3 regions of the Parafrigoribacterium mesophilum genome follow, and region 1 is predicted to be linked to each of the others. Evidence: predicted binding sites of a transcription regulator. Region 1 holds the regulator's gene; each other region holds the start of a gene.
What was found. The regulator HspR, encoded in region 1, represses chaperone genes until heat shock. The targets are predictions, from matches to a motif close to AAGTTGAGTCNNNNNGACTCAACTT.
Positions count from the first base shown of each region.

Region 1 (3,992 bases):
TCGAAGCCGGGAGGATCCGGCCGCCGCGGCACCCAGCGTAACGGCGCCATAGCGGTCGCCCACGGTCACGATCTCGCCGGGCGCGCACGCCGCCAAGGCGGCAGCGGCCGTGTCCAGCAGCAGCCGGTCCGCAGCATCCACCGCGAAGAGGTTCTCCGCCTCGACGTCGGGGCGACGGCGCAGTAGCTCGAACGAAAATTCAGTCACACGTCACGGTACCGGCTCCCCTCCGCAACGCCCAGCCGGCTCCGTTCCCACCCCGTTTCACGGAGATTCTGTCATCCAGACCCTCGGTTCCCGGCTCCAGCCTCCAGCGGGCCAAAATCTCCGTGAAACGGGACCGACGGTGGGCGCCGCCACGCAACAAACCGTAATGCGACGCAATCATCGGTCACATCCGATCACCAAGCGACCGAAATCTCTACGCTGGCGGTGCAGCCACTGGAAAAGGACGAAACATGACACTCACCGATACCCGGCCCCTCGCCGCGGCGGACACCGATTTGGGCTACCCGTCAAGCAACGTTGCCGCGATCCCCGAACTCGCCGACCACTGGAAGAAACTCGACCTGCGCGAGATCCTCTCCCGGCCCGCCGCTTTCCTGTCGGTCAGCCAGTCGAACTCGCTCTACAAGCCGGGCGGAGTGCAGTTCGCCGAGCGCCACGACCTACGCGGCAGCCTGCCGGCAACGGTGAAATCGGTCCTTGCCGCCCGCGAGGCGGCGAACTTCGTCTCCTTCAACTGGATCGGCTACACCGTCTTTCGCCAGGAGTACCCCCAGACCGACTTCGACCGCGTGCAATACGAGGCCTGGACCGGTGGGCTGGATGCCACCGAGGAGCAGATCGCGTGGGACAACGAGCTGGTCGGCGAACTGCGCGAGCTCGTGCGGCCCGGAGACAACGAGTTCTACGAGTGCGCGCTGCAGACGGCGTTCACCGGGACCGGGCTACCGCTCGAACTCTCTCGCAAGCGCGTTCAGGTGCTCGTGATCACCGGCATCCACACCGACTGGTGCATCGAAGGCAACGCGCGCGCCGCCCGAGACCACGGCTACCTCCCGATCGTGATCGGCGACGCCACCGGATGCCAGAAGCCGGAGTTCGAGGCAACGGCCTTCCAGCGGATCAACCAGTTCTTCGCCCCGGTGATCTCCTCCGACACATTCGTCGAACTGCTCAAGGGTTAGGGCACCATCATGGGAAACGCCGGACTCTTCTTCGTCGGCATCGTGCTGTTGGTCAACGGCCTGGTGATCCTGAACATCGTGCCGACCCGAAGTGCCGCCGTCCTGAACCTGTTCGTCGGCGCTCTGCAGGTGCTGCTGCCCACGATCATCCTGATTCAAAGCGGCGGCGACCAGGCGATCATCAACGCCACCTGGCCGACCTACCTGTTCGGATTCACGTACCTGTACTACGGCCTCGGCATCTTCCTGAACCTGGAGCCACAGGGGCTCGGCTGGTTCAGCGCCTTCGTGGCCGCTGTCGCGCTGTACGAGGCCGCCGTCACGTTAGCCACGGACCCGGTCTTCGCGGTGATCTGGTTGTGCTGGGCGGCGATGTGGGCGTTGTTCTTCCTGCTCATGGCGTTGGACAAGGCCTCGCTCAGCCGGTTCACGGCCTGGTTCCTGGTCTGGCTGGGCATCCCAAGCTGCTCGATCAGCGGATTGTTCCTCTTGAACGGCGCCTGGGACACGACGCCGGCGGCCGGGGCCGCTGCGTTCGTCGCCCTCCTTGCGCTGACCGCAATCAGCGTCGCGTTCACGCGTTCGTCGATCGCACGGCCGACGGATGCCTCAGACAACCCGGCCGGCACCGTGGCGCCCGATGCCGTCCCGGCGGAAGCCGTACCCGTCGCCTGAGCGCCCATCTCACGGAGTTTCTGTCTTCAACCGGCCCGGATGCCTGTCAGTCCAGCCTGTGCGGACAGAAACTCCGTGAAACGGGGCGAGGTGGGGCGAGGTGGGTGCGTGCGAAGGGGGCCCGGTCAGTGGTCGTGCCAGGGCTGCCGGCGCCACAACACCACCTGTGTCGGCCGGCGCGTCCTGGTACCTGCACGCAATGAGACCACACCACCGGCTTCATCGGCGGCGAAGATCCGGTGCCCCGGGCGACTGAGCATCTCGTCGGCCAGCGCCGACTCCAACTCCTGCACGCGGGCGGCCAGCTCCGACACCTGATTCTCCAAATCCAAGACGCGCCGGATGCCCTCGAGGCTGACACCCTCGGCGCTGAGCCGGGCGACCTCCCGCAGCTGCACCACGTTGCGCATCGTGTAACGCCGGGACTTGCCGACCGTTCGGGTCGGCGATACCAGCCCCAACCGGTCGTACTGCCGCAGGGTCTGCGGATGCATCGCGGCCAGCCCGGCAGCGACCGAGATGGCGAAAAGAGGGCTGTTCTCGTCCATCAGCTGCGCGCCTTGGCGATGAGGTCGTCGCGGGGGTTCTCCTTCGGCATGGCCTTGGCGAACTCCTCCAGATGTTCGAGTGCTGCTGCCGTCAGGTGGTTCGGCACCGCGACGTGGATGGTGGCCAGCAGGTCGCCGGTGCCTTTGGCCGTCGCGACGCCGCGGCCCTTGACTCGCAGCACTCGTCCGCTGGGCGTGCCCGGTGCCACCTTCAGCTTCACCGGGCTACCGCCCAGCGTGGGCACCTCGATCGTCGCGCCGAGGGTGGCCTCAACGAACGTCACTGGAACATCCACCCGCAGATTGAGTCCGTCGCGTTCGAAGACCGGATGCTTGCGCACCGAGACAGTCAAGGTGAGGTCGCCGGGTGGGCCGCCATCCTCGCTGGGCTCACCTTTGCCACGCAGCCGGATCTTCTGCCCGTCGCTCACTCCGGCCGGGATCTTGACGCTGATCGGCTTGCCCGACGCGGGCTGGAGCTTGATCGTGTCGCCCTTGATCGCCGTCGTGAAGTCCAGCGTGGTGGTGGCGGTGTAGTCGCGGCCTTTGGTGGGGCCGCCGGCCCCCCGGAAGCCGCCGCTGGGCTGGCCGAAGTTGCCGCTGCCGAACATGCTGCTGAAGATATCGTCGAATCCGGGCTGCTGCCGCGCCCCCCGCTGCCCCGGCTGGTTGAACATGCCGCCAAAGATGTCCTCGAAGCCGCCCTGCTGGCCGGTTCCACCGGCGGTGAACCGCGGTCGCCCCGGACCCAGCGCGCGCATTTGGTCGTACTCGCGACGCTGCTCCGGATCCGAGAGCACCGCGTTGGCCTCGCTGATCTCTTTGAAGCGGGCCTCCGCGGCGGCATTCCCGGGGTTGGAGTCGGGGTGGTATTTCCTGGCCAGCTTTCGGTAGGCCTTCTTGAGATCCGCGGCGGAGACGTCTTTGGGCACGCCCAGTACCGCGTAGAAGTCCTTCTCGAACCAATCCTGGCTAGCCACGAGCTACACCCCGCCCGTCACTGCGCCGGAACGTCGACGGCAACCTTCGCAGGACGCAGCAGCTTCTCACCGAGCAGGTAGCCCGACTCGATCACGTCGGCCACCGTGTTGACGGTGACATCCGAGCTGGGCTGCTGATAGATCGCCTCGTGGAGGTTGTGGTCGAACACGTCTCCCTTGGCTCCCACCGCGGTGAGTCCGTACCGCTCGAAACTCGCGCGCAACTTCTGCGCGACGAGGTCCAGTGGGGTCCCCTCGAGGTCGCCGTGCGCGTGCGCGCGGTCCAGGTCATCGAGAATCGGCAGCAGACCCTTGACGACCTCAGCGATCGCGTTCTCGCGCGCGGTCTCGCGGTCACGCTGTACCCGCTTGCGATAGTTCACGTACTCGGCCTGCAACCGCTGCAGATCCGCCAGCCGTTCGGCGGCCAAGTTGCTCTCCGGCGCGACCACCGCGTCAGCGATGTCGCCTTCCGCGGCAAGATCGGTGAGGAACGCGAGATCTTCCTCGGTGAAGGAATCCGTGCCGTCGTTCTCCGCCGTGGCATCCGTCGCCGGTCCTGTGGTTTCAGACTCCGGATGCCTCACCTCGCCCGTTTC
Region 1 is NZ_JBDJAF010000001.1:1,879,010-1,883,001, reverse strand. Features, by position in the region: gene ABFX56_RS09030 (class I SAM-dependent methyltransferase) at 1-207, opposite strand, end outside; gene ABFX56_RS09025 (cysteine hydrolase family protein) at 459-1,190, shown strand; gene ABFX56_RS09020 (AmiS/UreI family transporter) at 1,200-1,865, shown strand; gene ABFX56_RS09015 (heat shock protein transcriptional repressor HspR) at 1,991-2,413, opposite strand; gene ABFX56_RS09010 (DnaJ C-terminal domain-containing protein) at 2,413-3,393, opposite strand; gene ABFX56_RS09005 (nucleotide exchange factor GrpE) at 3,411-3,992, opposite strand, start outside.

Region 2 (3,992 bases), 1.7 Mb from region 1:
AATGCGCGCGTGATATCAGAGTGCTGCAGAATTACGCGTGCAGTCATCCTGACCTCCTTCCCCGTCTCTCTGGGCGGAATTCAAGGATGTCCAATGTCTCCACTATATCGCCCGGCCGGTTCGTGCTGTCCGCTGGTTCCCCGTCATCCGGTGGAGCCGCTTCCGGTGGTCGCCCCCTCCCCGGTGGTCGAGCGCGTCGAGACCCCCGGTCACCTTCTCGGATCTCGACAGGCTCGATCACCGGCGGGGCGGCCGAGGGGTGAGGCTAGGGAGTGCTAGGCTTGGTCTGGGCGATTCGGCCGAGCAGACCGTTCACGAACCCGCCGGAGTCCTCGGTGCTGAGCGACTTCGCGGCCTCCACAGCCTCCGAGATCGCCACTCCGGTGGGAATGTCGTCGTTGAACAGAATCTCCCAGATGCCGATCCGGATGATGGCGCGGTCCAGCACCGGCATCCGGTCGATGCTCCAGCCCTGCGCGTAGGTGGCAATCAGCTCGTCGATCTCGTCGCCGTGCTCAGCGATGCCGTTCACTATTTGCCGTGCGTAGTCCCACGATGCGGCACGGCTCGGTTCGTTGACCGCACGCGCGGCCTCCATGGCGAGGGCGCTGTTGAGCGAAATCTCACGCAGATCAGCGCCGTACAGCAGATCGAGAGCGCGCTTTCGCGCCTTGGTCCTGGCACTCATAGGTTTGAGTGGCCCGGCTCAGTCGTTCACGCGGCTGAGGTAATCCCCCGTGCGGGTGTCGACCTTGACCTTCGTGCCCTGTTCGAGAAACAGCGGCACCTGGATCTGGTAGCCGGTCTCGACGGTCGCCGGCTTGGTGCCGCCGGTGGAGCGGTCCCCCTGCAGGCCGGGCTCGGTGTAGGTGATCTCCAGCACGACGGATGCGGGCAGCTCGACGTAGAGCGGGTCGCCGTTGTGCAGAGCGACGGTCACGTTCGTGCTCTCCAGCATGAAGTTGGCCGCGTCGCCGACGATGGTGCCGGGGATGGTGATCTGGTCGTAGTCAGCGACATCCATGAATACGAAGGCCTCGCCATCCTTGTACAGGTACTGGAATTCGCGGCGGTCGACGACCTCGGTCTCGATTTTCGCACCGGCGTTGAAGGTGCGGTCGACCGTCTTGCCGGTGACCACGTTCTTGACCTTGGTGCGCACGAAGGCGCCACCCTTGCCCGGCTTCACGTGCTGGAACTCGATCACGGTCCAAAGCTGGCCGTCCATGTTGAGGACGACGCCGTTCCTGATGTCAGCGGTTGAAGCCATGCGAGATGAGATCCGTTCGGTTGGGAAAGTGGCGCAGAAACAGCACCGAAAGAGAAGTTTACGTGGTTCAGGCCGCGCTGCGCAGAATGTGGTCCAGCGCGAGCACGTAGGAACCGAACCCAAATCCGGCGATGACACCGGTCGCAACTCCGGAAATCACACTCGTGTGGCGGAACTCCTCGCGTGCGTGCGGGTTCGAAATGTGCACCTCGATGAGCGTGACACCGGCCTTGGTGACGAGCGCGGCAGCATCCCGTAGCGCATAGGAATAGTGCGTGAACGCCGCCGGGTTGAGAATGACCGGAGTTCGGTGATCGACCGCCTCATACAGCCAGCCGATCAGTTCGGCCTCGTCGTTGGTCTGACGCAAGTCGATCGCAGTGCCCTCCGGAGCGGACTGCTGCAACAGTCCGCGCAGGTCTTCCAACGTTCCCGAGCCGTACACATCCGGCTCGCGCGAGCCGAGCCGACCGAGGTTCGGCCCGTTCAACACCAGCACTGCCACCATGTCCCAAGCCTATCGGGCGCGTTCGCTCTCGGCTGACGAATCCTTGCCTCGCGACTTAGCACTCTCCAGCAGAGACTGCTAATATTTTGATAGTTGAGTCACACCGACTCAGGTTTAGGAAGCAGCAGCAAGCGCCGCTTCGGCGGCAGAAAAGGAGTTGATCACGATGGCAACGAGTTTTGATCCGTTCCGCGAATTGGACCGTGCGGCCGGCGCCCTCTTCGACACCCGTCAAGGGCCGCGGCTGATGCCGATGGACCTCTTCCGTAGCGGCGACACCTATGTGCTGAACGCCGACCTGCCGGGCATCGATCCCGGGTCGGTGGACGTGGATGTCGACGGCCAGCTCCTGACGATCCGTGCCGAGCGCACCTTGTCCGCCGAAGGCGACCGCAAGTGGCTGGCTCGCGAGCGGCAGTCCGGGTCGTTCCTGCGGCAGCTCAATCTCGGCGAGGGAATCGACCGCGACCGAATCAGCGCCAACTACGACAACGGTGTGCTGAGCGTGACGATCCCGGTCAGCGAGAAGGCGAAGCCGCGCAAGATCGAGGTCGCCACGGGAGCGCGCGAGCCGAAGTCGGTGAACGCCGGGGCTGCCCAGTAGCGACCGTCGCGGCAGGCGAATCGAGGCCAGGAGGGGTTCCTCCTGGCCTCGATTCGCGTCAGGATGCCGCTACCGCGACTTGACGCTCTTCCCTGCCTTCTGAACTCCGCCGCGTTCGAAGCCGATCTCCTGGTAGGCCGCGAAAAGCAGACTGAGGTCGGGCGCGGCGAGCACCGTCGGCCTGGCCACGTCGTCGAGCACAATGAAGCGAAGCATCCCACCACGCGTCTTCTTATCGCGCTGCATGGCCTCGAGCAGGCTGTTCCACCGGTCTATGGGGTACGCGATCGGCAATTGGAGCGACGACAGGATGCTGCGGTGCCGCTCCACGACCTCGTCGCTGAGCCGGCCGCCGAGCCGCGCGAGTTCAGCAGCGTACATCATTCCGACGCTGATGGCGGCCCCGTGCCGCCACTTGTACCGTTCCGCGAATTCCACGGCGTGGCCCAGGGTATGGCCATAGTTGAGCACTTCGCGCGGCCCGGATTCCTTGAAGTCGCGTCCGACGACGCGTGCCTTGATGCCCACCGAGAGCTCGACCAGGTGCCGGAACACGTCGCTGGTGGCATCCGTGGCCGTGTCGACGTCGGACTCGATCGCCTCGAGAATCTCCGGCTCGGCGATGAACCCGTACTTGACCACCTCACCGAAGCCGGCGAGGATCTCATTCTGTCCGAGACCGGCCAGCACATCCAGGTCGGCGACCACCGCGGACGGCGCGTAAAACGCTCCGACCAGGTTCTTGCCCTCGCTGGTGTTGACTGCCGTCTTTCCGCCGATGGCGGCGTCGACCATGCCGAGCAGAGTGGTCGGGATCTGGATGACCCGCACCCCGCGTAGCCAGGTTGCGGCGACGAACCCGGCGAGGTCGGTGACCGCTCCCCCTCCGAACCCGATGACGACGTCGGTGCGGCTGAAGTCTGCGGTCCCCATGATCTGCCAGCACCAGGCGGCGACTTCGATGCGTTTGGCCGGTTCACCGTCCGGCACCTCCGCCATGAGCACTTCGTAGTTCGCGAGTGGCCCCTCGCGCAGCTGCGCGGACAGCGCGGCCAGGGTCGGCTGGTGCACGATGAGGACCTTCTTGGCGTCGCGCCCGATCAATTTGGTGATGCTGTCGGTGATGTCGTTGCCGATGAGCACGTCGTACGGCTCTGGTCCGTTCACCGTGATGGTCGTCGTGGTCATGCTGTCATCCTCATTCGCTCGTTCTTTCTTCTTGGCTCCGCTGCTGTTGGCGCCGCTGGTCTTGACTCCGCTGCTCTTGAGTCCACTGGGCGACCTCGCGAGCGAGGTCTTCGACCCGATGGCCGGAGGTGTCCCAGGTGCGCGTCGCGAGGCTTCGGTACAGGCCGTTCCGGTCTGCCACCAGGCGATCCCAGGATTCGAGGCCGTCGGCCAGCAACGGACGTCCGGTTCCCGAAATCCGGGACTGCACCGCCTCGCGGCTCACGGTGAGCAGGGCGACCGGAAGGTCCGTCAGATCCCGTCTGGTATCCGCGTTGAGAATGGCGCCGCCGCCCAGCGCGACCACGGCGTCTTCACCGAGCGACTTCGCCACTTCGACCCGTTCGATGGCACGGAAGTGCTCCTCCCCGAACCTGCTGAAC
Region 2 is NZ_JBDJAF010000001.1:131,655-135,646, forward strand. Features, by position in the region: gene pyrR (bifunctional pyr operon transcriptional regulator/uracil phosphoribosyltransferase PyrR) at 1-47, opposite strand, end outside; gene nusB (transcription antitermination factor NusB) at 266-688, opposite strand; gene efp (elongation factor P) at 707-1,270, opposite strand; gene ABFX56_RS00645 (type II 3-dehydroquinate dehydratase) at 1,338-1,778, opposite strand; gene ABFX56_RS00650 (Hsp20/alpha crystallin family protein) at 1,945-2,382, shown strand; gene aroB (3-dehydroquinate synthase) at 2,452-3,570, opposite strand; gene ABFX56_RS00660 (shikimate kinase) at 3,581-3,992, opposite strand, start outside.
Region 2: ABFX56_RS00650 (Hsp20/alpha crystallin family protein) is a predicted target of HspR. The motif match lies at 1,869-1,893, and genes of this name have one in related genera.

Region 3 (3,992 bases), 400 kb from region 1:
AGCGCAGCTACTACGAAGCGCTGTTGCGCGCCGGCGTGCGCATCTGGCTCTACCCGAAACCGACGGTGTTGCACGCCAAGCACTTCACCATCGACAATCAGGTCGCTGTGATCGGCTCCAGCAATATGGACATGCGCTCGTTCAGCCTCAACCTCGAGATCTCGGTCATGGTACGAGGCGAATCCTTCGTCAAAGCGCTGCGCCACCTCGAGGACTCCTATCGGGCAGCCAGCCGGGAATTGACGCTCGAGGAGTGGATGGAGCGCCCGCTCGGCGCAAAGGTGCTCGACAACATCGCCAGGCTCACCTCGGCGGTGCAATAGCAGCCAGCCTCGGGCGGCTGCCGAGCCAGCGGCGGCAGTACAGTGGCTCATGAGCATCGCGTCCTACCTCGCATTCTGCGGCCTGTGCGTATTGCTGGCACTCACCCCCGGGCCGGACACCTTCCTCATCCTGCGCTTCAGCATGCGCCGCGCCGCCATCGGCGTGGCCGCGGCCTTCGGCTCGGCGCTCGGCTCGCTGATGTGGGCCGTCCTGGTAGGCATCGGCCTCGCGGCGCTGATCGAACAATCGGTCGAGGCCTACCGTGTCGTGAAAGTTTTGGGCGGGCTCTACCTGGTGTACCTCGGAATCCAGGCTCTGCGGCACGCCCGTGTGCCTGCCGCCGAACCCGGTATCCCGGTAGCTCTCCGGCGCACCCTGCTGCCCGCTCTGGCCGCCGGGCTGTTGTCCACGATGACCAACCCCAAGGTCGGACTGTTCTTTCTCGCCGTGGTGCCGCAGTTCCTGCCGCACGGCGCCAACGCCTTCGTTCTGACCATGGCGCTCGGGGCGACCGACGGCATCATCGCTCTGGTCTATCTCGCCTGCTTGGCCAAGGTGGCCGCGAAGGCCAACGAGTGGCTGAAACGTCCCAAGGTGACCGTCGGACTCGAGCGCACCTCTGGCGGCATCCTCGCGGCCCTCGGCGTGGGTGTTCTGGCCTCCAGCGCCACCGAATAGCAGCAAACTCCCGGCTTTCACGACTGTTATGCCCGGGGATCGGCATGTTAATATTGCAGTAGTTGAGTCAAAGAGGCTCAACTTTAGGAAGAGGAAGGAAAACCCACATCATGGCTATGTCGTTTGATCCTTTCGGCGACCTCGATCGACTCACCGACGGATTCCTGCAGTTCCGGCCGGGACCTCGCTTCATGCCGGTCGACCTGTTCCGTGAACGGGATCAGTACATCCTCAACGCCGACCTTCCCGGGATCGACCCCGGTTCGGTGGATGTCGACGTCGATGGGCAGTTGCTGACCATCCGTGCGCAGCGCACCCAGGCAAACCAGGAAGGCGCGAAGTGGATGGCCCAGGAGCGGCCGCACGGCACCTACCTGAGGCAGTTCAGCCTCGGCGAAGGCGTTGACGCCGACCGCATCACCGCGCACTACGACAACGGTGTGCTCAGCGTCATCATCCCGGTCAGCGAAAAGGCGAAGCCGCGCAAGATCGAGGTCGGTTCGTCGAGCAAAGGCTCTCGGGACCGCCAGATCTCGGTCTGAGCGAAGAGCCGCATCAGGATGGCTCCGTCCGCGACCGCGGACGGAGCCATCGTCCTCTGGTGAGTGGTGCGCATCCACCGAAGGCGGACTAATCTCACCACCGAATCCGATGAAGGAGGCAGTATGTCAACCCCATCATTCCCATCGCAGGCTCGATCCGGACCGCCCGCAGCCTCCACCGTGTTGCGTGAGTTTCGCGATTACGCGAGCGCTCAGGCCCTGGTAGACAAACTGTCGGACGCCGGTTTTGCCGTCGAACACACCCGCATCGTGGGCGAGGGGGTGCGGATCGTCGAACAGGTGACCGGACGGATGACCAAGGGCAGGGCGGCGCTGCTCGGCGCGGCCAGCGGCGCGTGGCTGGGATTGCTCGTCGGCCTGTTGATCGGCTTGTTCACGATCGGGCCGGTCTGGATCTACGTGCTGCTGATGGGCCTCGTGATCGGAGCGGTCTGGGGTGCGGTCTTCGGATTCGTGGCCCACTGGGCCACCCGGGGTCGACGGGATTTCAGCAGCGTGCGCGGGCTGGAAGCGGAACGATACGCCGTGATGGTCGAGCTTGACTACGCTGCGGACGCCGAACGGCTCGCCGGCTCCTGAGCAGCCCGGCTCCTAAGCAGCAGAGGGCGCCTGACCAGCACAGCCCCGAATCAGTGCTGCCCGTCGCGTGAAACCCGCACCATGTCCTCGCGGGGCACCACCTTGATGCGGTCCCGGCCCTGGGCCTGACCCAACTGCACCTCGTGCCGGTCGAGCGCGTGCCAGCCGTCGAGGGTCGTGTATTGCACGCCGCGAGATTCCAGCAGTTGCACGACGGCCTCCGGTTGCGGATGCGGGGGGTTCCACCAGTCCGCCTGGTCGTGCAGCACGTGCTTGACCGTCTCCAATGCGTCGCTCTTGGTGCTGCCGATCAGTCCGACCGGCCCGCGCTTGATCCACCCGGTGGCGTACACGCCGTGCACTACCTGGTCGTGGTCGTCAAGCACCTGGCCCTCCCGGTTGGGGATCACGCCGCGCTTCTCGTCGAACGGGATCCCGGGCAACGGCGAGCCGAAGTACCCGATCGCGCGGTACACCGCCTGTACCGGCAGTTCGCGGATCTCACCGGTGCCGGTCACCCCTCCCGCGCCATCCGGCATGGTGCGCTCGTAGCGCAGCGCTGTGATCCCCGACTCGTCGCCGACGATCTCCAGGGGCTTCGCGTAGAAGTGCAGATGCATCCGGCGAGTCGCGGACGGGTTCTTCGCCTTCCCGCGCCATGCGTTCATGATGCGGTTCAGCACGAAGACCTGCTTGTTGGTCTCGATGGCCAGTTTAGAGGCGGCGTCCAGCTCGAAGTCTTCGTCGTAGAGAACCATCTCCACGTCGTTGAGCTCGCCGAGTTCACGCAGTTCGAGCGGCGTGAACCGCACCTGCATGGGTCCCCTCCGGCCCAGGATGTGCACGTCGGTGATCGGGGAGGCGGCAAGTGTCTCGTAGACGTTCGACGGAACATCCGTGGGCAGCAGGTCCTCTGCGCGTTTGCCCAGCATCCGGGCGACATCCAGGGCCACGTTGCCGTTGCCGATCACCGCGACCTCGTTGTGGTTCAGCGGCCACTGCCGCGGAACGTCGGGGTGGCCGTCGTACCAACTGACGAATTCGGCGGCGCCGAAGCTGCCGGGCAGGTCGACTCCCGGGATGTCGAGGGCGGCCGGTTCCACCGCGCCGGTGGCGAAGATCACGGCGTTGTAGTGCCGCTTCAGGTCGTCCAGGGTGAGATCGACGCCGTAGCGCACGTTGCCGAACAGCCGGACGTCGCCGCGGTCGAGCACCGCACGCAGTGCCGCCACGACGCCCTTGATCCTCGGATGATCCGGGGCCACGCCGTACCGCACCAGGCCGAACGGCGCCGGCAGATGGTCGAATACGTCGATCGACACGTCGAACTTCTTCTCCGCCTTCAGCAGGATGTCGGATGCGTAGATGCCCGCCGGTCCCGCCCCCACGACGGCAAGTCGCAGCGTTGTGGCCTGCGAGCTCGTCGCCGGCAGGGAGGTCAACTGGAGCGCTCCACGATCGTGTCGGCGAAACGCGTGAGCGCCTTCTTCACCGGTCCGATGGGCAGTGGTTCCAACGCCTCGACCGCTTCGCGTGCCCACCGGTGCGCCTCCACCAGCGTGTCGCGGGTGACGGGGTGCTCGCGTAGTTCCGCAATGGCGGCCAGAAGGTCGGTCTCGTCGTTGGTCGCGGCGCTCGAGTCCACGTGCCGTTCGATGCGCCCGACCAGCGCCGCGGCATCCGGGTCCGCCTGGGCCAGCCGGCGCAGATACAGCAGCGGCAGGGTGGCGACCCCGGATCGCAGGTCGGCCCCCGGAGCCTTGCCGGTTTCTTCGGCGGACAAGTCGATCACGTCGTCGATGAGCTGGAAGGCGATACCGATCTTCTCGCCGAAGTCGAGCATCGGCT
Region 3 is NZ_JBDJAF010000001.1:1,476,680-1,480,671, forward strand. Features, by position in the region: gene cls (cardiolipin synthase) at 1-323, shown strand, start outside; gene ABFX56_RS07035 (LysE family translocator) at 373-1,002, shown strand; gene ABFX56_RS07040 (Hsp20/alpha crystallin family protein) at 1,113-1,544, shown strand; gene ABFX56_RS07045 (general stress protein) at 1,668-2,144, shown strand; gene ABFX56_RS07050 (FAD-dependent oxidoreductase) at 2,195-3,586, opposite strand; gene ABFX56_RS07055 (polyprenyl synthetase family protein) at 3,583-3,992, opposite strand, start outside.
Region 3: ABFX56_RS07040 (Hsp20/alpha crystallin family protein) is a predicted target of HspR. The motif match lies at 1,062-1,086, and genes of this name have one in related genera.